DNA from 4 places in the Rhodococcus sp. GB-02 genome. Region 4 is predicted to be linked to each of the others. Evidence: riboswitches for the same ligand, from Rfam matches in the RefSeq annotation. Region 4 holds a riboswitch; each other region holds the start of a gene.
What was found. Region 4 has a riboswitch for S-adenosylmethionine ahead of ACSW29_RS08615 (putative leader peptide). Riboswitches for the same ligand answer to the same signal wherever they lie in the genome.
Positions count from the first base shown of each region.

Region 1: linked by a shared signal. The riboswitch ahead of ACSW29_RS04360 (aminotransferase class V-fold PLP-dependent enzyme) and the one ahead of ACSW29_RS08615 (putative leader peptide) in region 4 are both predicted to bind S-adenosylmethionine.
Region 2: linked by a shared signal. The riboswitch ahead of ACSW29_RS11270 (bifunctional o-acetylhomoserine/o-acetylserine sulfhydrylase) and the one ahead of ACSW29_RS08615 (putative leader peptide) in region 4 are both predicted to bind S-adenosylmethionine.
Region 3: linked by a shared signal. The riboswitch ahead of ACSW29_RS16550 (LLM class flavin-dependent oxidoreductase) and the one ahead of ACSW29_RS08615 (putative leader peptide) in region 4 are both predicted to bind S-adenosylmethionine.

Region 1 is NZ_JBPUKE010000001.1:906,648-908,841, reverse strand. Features, by position in the region: gene ACSW29_RS04360 (aminotransferase class V-fold PLP-dependent enzyme) at 1-931, opposite strand, end outside; SAM riboswitch class IV at 985-1,099, opposite strand; gene ACSW29_RS04355 (helix-turn-helix domain-containing protein) at 1,134-1,442, opposite strand; gene ACSW29_RS04350 (hypothetical protein) at 1,747-1,887, shown strand; gene ACSW29_RS04345 (hypothetical protein) at 1,903-2,194, opposite strand, start outside.
Region 2 is NZ_JBPUKE010000001.1:2,386,360-2,388,553, reverse strand. Features, by position in the region: gene ACSW29_RS11275 (NADP-dependent isocitrate dehydrogenase) at 1-528, opposite strand, end outside; SAM riboswitch class IV at 834-974, shown strand; gene ACSW29_RS11270 (bifunctional o-acetylhomoserine/o-acetylserine sulfhydrylase) at 1,118-2,194, shown strand, end outside.
Region 3 is NZ_JBPUKE010000002.1:736,195-738,388, reverse strand. Features, by position in the region: gene ACSW29_RS16555 (ABC transporter substrate-binding protein) at 1-725, shown strand, start outside; SAM riboswitch class I at 909-1,004, shown strand; gene ACSW29_RS16550 (LLM class flavin-dependent oxidoreductase) at 1,009-2,088, shown strand; gene ACSW29_RS16545 (NtaA/DmoA family FMN-dependent monooxygenase) at 2,118-2,194, shown strand, end outside.
Region 4 is NZ_JBPUKE010000001.1:1,800,191-1,802,384, forward strand. Features, by position in the region: gene ACSW29_RS08605 (FAD-dependent oxidoreductase) at 1-663, shown strand, start outside; gene ACSW29_RS08610 (GNAT family N-acetyltransferase) at 672-1,262, shown strand; SAM riboswitch class I at 1,280-1,374, shown strand; gene ACSW29_RS08615 (putative leader peptide) at 1,383-1,472, shown strand; gene ACSW29_RS08620 (ABC transporter substrate-binding protein) at 1,621-2,194, shown strand, end outside.

The DNA of each region.
Region 1 (2,194 bases), 890 kb from region 4:
CGTCGGTGAGTTGCGCGGTGAGTGCCTTCTCATGCTCGGCGATGACGTCGAAGTCCAGGGCGTGCAGGGTTTCGCATGCGGTCGCGATGGCTGCCGCACCGAGCACGTTGGGGGAACCGGCCTCATGACGTGCAGGCGCGCAAGCCCATTCGGTGGACTCGACGGTCACCTCACGCACGGCGCCGCCGCCGGCGAGGTACGGCTGAGCTTCGTCGAGCCAGTCACGGCGTCCGACCAGTACGCCGGCGCCGAACGGCGCGTAGAGCTTGTGGCCCGAGAACGCCACGTAGTCGACGCCGCATTCCTGCAGGTCGATGCGACGGTGGGGAGCCAACTGAGCAGCGTCGACGAGAATACGTGCGCCGCAACGGTGCGCGATGTCGGCCAAGCGTGCAATCGGCAGGATCTCGCCGGTTACGTTGGAGGCGCCGGTGATTGCGAGCAGCGCAGCAGGCTTGGTGCACAGTTCACCGATCAGACGCTCGATCGTCTCTTCGATGGTGTCTGCGGCGGTGACGATACGAGCGTCGTTCCACGGCAACAGGTTTGCGTGATGCTCGACGTCGAGGACAACAGTGCTGCCGGGGACGCACTGGGCCAGCAAGTTCAGCGAATCGGTGGTGTTCCGGGTGAAGACGACGACCTGATCGTCGGCACAGTTCACGAAACGAGCAACGGATTCACGAGCGTTCTCGTAGGTGAGAGTGGAGATACGAGACGCGTAGCCGGCACCGCGGTGGACGCTGGCGTACGTGGGCAACAATTCGGCGATACGGTCGGTGACCTGGGCCAATGCCGGCGCGCTGGCCGCGTAGTCGAAGTTGGCGTAGGAGCATTCGCCGCCCTGAACCAATGGAACCTGCAGGTCAGCACCCGAAACCTTGGCAATCGCGGTGGTGCAGCAGGTGTCGGCACTCAATACAGCAGTCATCGAAGACAATCCTCACGTTCAAGGACTCGTTCGTCGGGTGATGGCCCCGGAAGAGTCCGCGCTTGCCGCATTCGTTTTCGAACGCAGCCGGGTCGTCACCCGGAGCACCCCACCGCGGAGGAGGGTTGCCGACCAGCAAGCCGGGGCTGAACACTGGTACTCGTGACCTGGCAACGAGGATGGCAGGAACGTCCCGTGCTTGTCAAGACGAAGCTGCGAAGGCCGTCTTCACCGCGTAATCGCCCGGCAGGCGAGGTGGAGTGCAAGCCTGGGTTTCCGGATCGGCCAGATCCACCGAGAGAAGGCGCTGAATTCGATCGATTCGACTCGATACGGTGTTGCGGTGCAAGCCCATTCGGGTTGCGGTGTGAGCCAGAGACGATTCTTCGTCGAGGTACGTCGAGAGAGTCTCGAGCAACTCTCCATTCGAATCTCGTAGCGGCGCGGGCCGTGTCGCGGCGGCAGGCTGAAACGTGTCGGCCCGCGTCCATGCCTCCACTGTGGGTTCCACTTGCGGGTTCCAATTGTGGGTTCCAACCGAGCTCGAGCTGCGCGAATACGCTCGGCGATCCTGCGCAGAACGCACAGATTTCACTACCGCACGATGCTAAGTATCCAAACTCCACCGATGGAGTTTGCCCCGGCAAGTCGTAATCGCGCCCGTTGTCATCCGCCGCCCCCGAAGATCTCATTTGACGACGTTTGCTGAGTCGAAACTGCAATCACATCTACTCCTCCTTCGAGTTCGCTTGTAACAAAACAACTCCCACGACCGAAAAGGTCGTTGAACCACAACAGCGAAGGGACGAAAGACTATGGGATCAGCAGACGTAATGGCCTGGCTCGCCGAGGGTTACCTCGCCGGCGATCCGGTTCGCTATCCGCTCTACGTCGGATCGATGTTCCTGGCAATGCCGTTCCAGCTGATCGGCGTAATTCTGGGTCACCCCTTCTGAGTCACCCCTTCCGAGTCACCCCTTCTGAATCGTCACATCAGGCCAGGGCGGCCGACGTAGAACGGCCAGAGTTGCGATCACCGCGGCCGCCAACCCGATGAACTCCCCCATCAAAGCCACCCTGGTGTGATCGACAGCCGGTGACCACGACGGCTCACCCTCGTGGATCGAGAACACTCCCACTGGCACCGGTATGGGGTCTCCGCGCCACCGCCGATGCAGACGCGAAACCGTGATGATCATTGATCCGTCGCTGGACTGGTGCGGTTCACCGAAGATCATCGAGGTCCCGGAATCCCCTCGAAGT
Region 2 (2,194 bases), 590 kb from region 4:
GCCCTCTTCGGGGAAGTTGACCAGTTCGTGCTCGATCGGTGCGCTGCCGTCCTCAGGCGTGTAGGTGATCATCACCTTGCCGGGGCCGGGGACCTTGAAGTCTGTGGCGCGGTACTGGTCGCCGAATGCGTGACGGCCGATGATGATCGGCTTGGTCCAGCCCGGAACGAGTCGCGGAACGTTGGAGATGATGATCGGTGCGCGGAAGATCGTGCCGCCGAGAATGTTGCGGATCGTTCCGTTCGGGGAACGCCACATCTTCTTGAGACCGAATTCCTCGACACGTGCCTCGTCCGGCGTGATCGTGGCGCATTTGACGCCGACGCCGTGCTTCTGGATCGCGTGCGCTGCGTCGATGGTGACCTGGTCGTCGGTCTCGTCGCGGTACTCGATACCGAGGTCGTAGTACTCGAGGTTCACATCGAGATACGGATGGATCAACTTGTCTTTGATGAACTGCCAGATAATGCGCGTCATCTCATCGCCGTCGAGTTCGACGACGGTGCCCTCAACCTTGATTTTGGACATGGGTGCTTCGCGTCCTCCTAGGAAGTTTCCCTGGTTACACGGTTGCGGTCACACTTTGTGAGTGGGTCCGCGAACGGTTCGATTATCAAACCTAGACGGTGTGGACTGATCTCGGGAGATGAGTCCCAAACAAGACAAGCGTACTGCTAACCCGTGAGGCTGCAACCGGCAGGTCCACCCATCGGTCTCTACTCGCGAGTAACTTTTGCCTGCTAGTGGGCTGCGTCGCTCTGCCCCGCGTGCGGTTGCGGCTCACATTTCGCCCCGCGTCAGGACTGCGCTCACTTCCCGGTAGAATCCGACTTGGTCATGAGTGCCAGCGTCAAGCCCCGGCTCGCTGGACGGCAACCCTCCAACCGCGGTGGGGTGCCCCGGGTGATGACCAGGTTTCCCGACGTGGATCTGCTCGCGCAGTTCCACCGCAATTCGGGTGACAAGCGCGGGTCCGACAGGGACGGACCCCAGACCGGGCCGAGCCCCACGGAGGTATTTCAGTATGTGTCGCACTTGTAGATAGACCCCAGCACGGGGCGGCGATCATTCGCCCCCGTCCGACATCTATCCGTCAGACCACTGGAGTGAACAAATCATGACCGACAACACAGCCGACGCCGCAGCAACTTCTGATCCGACCGCGAACTGGTCGTTCGAGACCAAGCAGGTGCACGCCGGGCAAACAGCGGACACCGCCACCAATGCGCGCGCTCTGCCGATCTACCAGACCACCAGCTACGTCTTCGACAGCACCGATCACGCTGCGGCACTGTTCGGCCTCGCCGAGCCGGGCAACATCTACACGCGGATCATGAATCCCACACAGGACGCCGTCGAGCAGCGCATCGCTGCCCTCGAAGGCGGAGTCGCCGCACTCCTCCTCTCCTCGGGTCAGGCTGCCGAGACCATCGCGATCCTCAACATCGCCGAGGCCGGCGACCACATCGTCTCCAGCCCGTACCTGTACGGCGGCACGTACAACCTCCTGCATTACACCCTTCGTAAGCTGGGCATCGAAGTCACGTTCGTCGAGGATCCTGACGATCTCGACCAGTGGCGCGAAGCAATTCGCCCGAACACGAAGGCGTTCTACGGCGAAACGATCGCCAATCCGAAGAACCACATTCTCGACCTACCCGGCATCTCGTCGCTGGCCCACGAGAACGGTCTTCCGTTGATCGTGGACAACACTGTCGCGACGCCGTACCTGCTCCGCCCGCTCGAACACGGCGCCGACATCGTCGTCCACTCCGCCACCAAATACCTTGGCGGACACGGCACCGCGATCGCCGGCGTCATCGTCGACGGCGGCACCTTCGATTGGACGCAGGGTCGCCACACGAACTTCACGACGCCTGATCCCAGCTACCACGGCGTCACCTTCGCAGACCTCGGCGCGCCGGCGTTTGCACTCAAGGCTCGCGTCCAACTGCTGCGCGATCTCGGCTCCGCCGTGGCGCCGTTCAACGCGTTCCTCATCGCGCAGGGCATCGAAACCTTGAGCCTGCGCATCGAGCGTCACGTGTCCAATGCACAGAAGGTCGCCGAGTTCCTCGACGGCCACGGCGAGGTGGCCTCCGTTTCCTACGCGGGACTTCCCTCCTCGCCTTGGTTCGAACGCGGAAAGCAGCTGATGCCCAAGGGAACCGGCGCCATCGTCACCTTCGAGCTG
Region 3 (2,194 bases), on a different contig from region 4:
GTAGTGCCGAGATTGTCAACAACCGTGAAGGCCGGCCGGGCTCGGATGTTCGTGTCCGCCAAGCTATCGGCTATGCGCTCGACCCAGCGTTGATCGATCAGCGCGTGGAAAACGGTGAGGGACTGCCGGGCTCGGAGTTGTTCGGTCCGACGTCGCAATGGCATGTAGACACGCCGGGTATTGCCTACGACCCCGAAAAGGCCAAGGAGCTTCTGAATCAGGCGAAGGCAGACGGATACGACGGCACTCTCGACTACGTCGTTCTCAGTGAGCCGAAGGACCAAGCGATCGGCCTCGCCGTGCAGTCACTGTTGCAGGCCGTCGGGTTCGAGGTGAACTTGATCTTGGCCAACAACGCCGGCGACATCGTGCAGAACGTCTACGTCAAGCACGATTTCGACCTCGCGCACGCGGGCATCGGAATGTACGAATCGATTCTCGATCTCGGATTGTTCTCCACGACCAACAGCACCTCGATGGCGAATACTGCTGGATACGCGAACCCGGCGATGGATCAGCTGATCGCAGATCTACAACAAGCCAAGGATAATTCGTCGACTCTGGCGATCATCGGCAAGATTCAGACGCTGTGGAACGAGACGGTTCCGTCGGCGCCTATCGGCGGGCTGACGTCGTTCTGGGCTTGGCAGAAGAACGTCCACGGCGTCGTTCCCACAGCCACGGGAATCATGCTGTTCGACCAGGCTTGGCTGGGCGCGAAGTAGATCAACTGCTGCCCTCCAGACGAGCCCCGTCCGACGACAGTCGGGCGGGGTTCTTTGGTTTCGATGTCGGCTAGTGTTTGCGCAACCCTTTCGATCAGGGTGATTGTATTGAAATATGTTGTAGGTCAATGTGATTCGACAAGCATGATTTGACTTGCCCCGCGTGGCCCGCATAGATTGCACCCACCATCCAGAGTGGCTGAGAGACCTGGCTCGATGATGCCGCAGCAACCCGCTACCTAACCGCAGTGTGGGTGCTACCGCCAGGACCGATGGAGGACACATGACTGTATTTGCCGTGGGTATCGAACTGGACGGCGAGGGCACTCACCCCGCTGCCTGGCGCCGAAGCTCACGCCGCCCGGATCAGTTGCTCACGGGTAACGCCGTGCGTGATCGCGTTGCGGCTGCCGAGAATGCTGGCTTCACCTTCGTGACGTTCGACGATTCCATCCTCCCTCCGAGTGGTGACGTTGTCGGCCGCATCGATGCCGTCTCCAGGGCGTCATACGTGGCGGCGACTACCAGCACGATCGGACTGGTCCCCGTCGTCGGGACCACCTACGCCGAACCGTTCCACACCTCTTCGCAATTGGCGACGTTGGACTACTCCTCGCGTGGGCGTGGCGGCTGGCTTGCTGTTCCGGTCGAAGACGATGCCGCGTCGAGGGCGTGGGGGAGGGCTCCGGTGACAACGGAGTCGGCGCGTCAGCAAGAGCAGCGGGATTCGGTCACCGTTGTGACCGATCTCTGGGATTCATGGGAGGACGACGCTGTCGTCCGTGACTATCTCAGTGGGCGTTTCCTCGAGCGTGATCGTCTGCATTACGTCAATTTCGAGGGCGACACGTTCTCGGTGAAGGGGCCCGCAATCGTTCCGCGGCCGCCTCAAGGCCAGTTGGTGGTATTCGGTCGATACGGCGAAATCGATCCACGCCAGTCGGATGTTGTTCTCGTGTCCGGTGATTCGGTGGAAACCATTGCACAGTCGGCCGCCAAGGCGCGCGATGAGGGCGCGTCATTGGTGGTCGCCGAGGTCGATGTGGCTTTCGATACGCTGAATCTGTCTGCGGCGCAGCGGTTGATCGAGCTGAACTCGTACGGGAATGCCGTCGTCACTGGCCGACTGCTCCTGGCTGCAGATCCGGGGGAAGCGGCCGTGGTTCTGAAGGAATTGGCCGGACACCTCGACGGTGTTCATTTCCACCCTCTCGTGATCGACGAGGACCTTCCGGTGCTGGCCAAATTCGTGCTTCCGGCGCTGTCGAAGTCCGGGTTGACGCGACGCCCGGTTCCGGGATCGACTCTGAGGGGCAACCTCGGCCTGCAGCGGCCCGCAAATCGATTCGTCCACTCCTCCTGACTTGACTTCGCGCTAAGGACATTTCGGCTATGACTGCATCACGCTCCGCCGTACCTCGACCCGACGCTCACGTTCACTTCGGCGTCTTCTTCCAAGGGGTCAACCA
Region 4 (2,194 bases):
GCTTTGAAGGCGGGAGCGGTGTTCGCCGGTGCCGAGGTCCGTCACGACGTTCGGGTACTGGCACTCGCGCGAGCGTCGTACGGCGTGGACGTGGTGACGGAGAGTGGAACGCTCGCGGCTCGTCAGGTCGTGATCGCGGCCGGTGCGTGGACTGCGGACCTGATCGCAGACAGCGGCCTCGGCTCCGAAATCGCATTGCCGACGCTGCGCACGACGCAGGAACAACCGGCGCACTTCGCACCGCTCGATCCGGGAGTCGAGTGGCCGAGTTTCGTTCACCACCCGGGTGCACAGTTGGAGACTGCGGGAATCTACGGACTCGGTTCCGAGGACGGCATCAAGATCGGTGAACACGCGACCGGGCCGGTGGTGACTCCGCAGACCCGCGACTACACCCCTGATGTCGACGGTGAGCAACGATTGGTCGAGTACGCCGAGTCGTGGTTACCCGGCGTCGATTCCGCCCAGGTCGAGTCGATCACGTGCCTGTACACGAGCACGCCGGACAGTCACTTCGTCATCGACCGAGTCGGCGATGTCACGGTTGCGGCGGGATTCTCGGGTCATGGATTCAAATTCGGTCCAGCCCTGGGTGAACTTGTATCGGACCTCGTCGACGGAACCACTCTCGCTTCGGAAGCTTTTCGGCTGGGGGAGCGTTGACCAGATTCATGGAGGAAAGTGTTGTGGCACTGGAGCTCGGGACTCGGCAGCTCGACGGTATCGGCGCGGTAGAGGTCTACTCGGTATCGCAGGACGATCCCTTGGCAGCTCCACTGATTGCGGAGTTGGCGCTCGAATACAGCTCGCGTTACGGCGGAACTCGCGAAGCGATGCTCGAGGATCTCACCACGTACCCGGCAGAAGAATTTGCGTACCCGCAGGGGGCGCTACTGGTGCTCACCCACGCGGATGTACCGATTGCGGGCGGTGCATTTCGCCAATTCGATTCCACCACCGCCGAACTGAAAAGAATCTGGACATCGGCCGACTATCGGAAGCGCGGCCTCGGCAAGGTCGTCGTTCGTGAGTTGGAACGAGAGATCGAACTTCGCGGATACAACCGGGTGTTCCTCACGACGGGCCCTCGGCAACCCGAGGCGCTCGCGCTGTATCTGTCCAGTGGATACACACCGCTTTACGACGCTTCACTCTCGCCCGAAGAGGTGGGAGTCCACCCGTTCGAGAAACAACTTCGAGTGCTCGAAAATGTGACCCGAGCAGCAATTCCTACCGACCGGGTTGACAACACCCGGGTTTGACCTCGTACACTTGCGAACGACCATCCAGAGCGACCGAGAGACCTGGCTCATTGAAGTCGCAGCAACCCCCCGAGTGATCGGGTGCGGGTGCTACCGCCAGGACCGATGGAGGAACACGAAATGAAGGCAGTCGAAGGCGGTTTCGATACCGCCTGGTCGCGTCGTCACGTAGACCTGTGCCGCACCGCGGGATCTTTCTGTACCAACTGACCTCGGTCAGTCATTCACACTCAGGCGAGTCGTCGACAAGTCTGTTTTCTCTTCTCTGCACAAGTGATTCGTGCTCGATCGCCTTTTCGGAGCTTCTTGCTTCAGGGCGGCGGGTGCGCTCTTCGGCATGCCTCTTTAGGAGTTCTTGGTGTCCTCGCCCTCATTCGGTGCCCGTAAACGCGCGACCGTAATTGCCGGTATCGGTGCTCTCTCGGTTCTCGGCACGGTCCTCGCCGGCTGCAGCAGCAACGGAAGTGACAGCGGTGCCGACGCGGGTCCCGCGCAGTCCGGTGGAACCCTTCGCTACGGCCTCTCGCAGGCGCCGACGTGCGCCGATCCGGCCCAGGCCGGAAGTAACCAGACGGTGTATGTCACTCGTACCGTGGTGGATTCGCTGACCGATCAAAATCCCGACTCCGGAGAGATCACCCCGTGGCTCGCCAAGAGTTGGGAGATCAGCCCCGACGCCGCGAGCTTCACGTTTGTCCTTCGCGACGATGCCACTTTCAGTGACGGCACACCGGTGACGGCGGATTCGGTGAAGAAGACCTTCGATTCGGTCAAGAACCTCGGGCCGAACGCGTCGTTGGCGAAGAGCTACCTGTCCTCCTACACGGGTACCGACGTCGTTGACGCACACACGGCGAAGATCAATTTCTCTGGACCCAATGTTCAGTTCCTGCAAGCAACTTCGACGCCGCAGCTCGGAATCCTCGCTGATT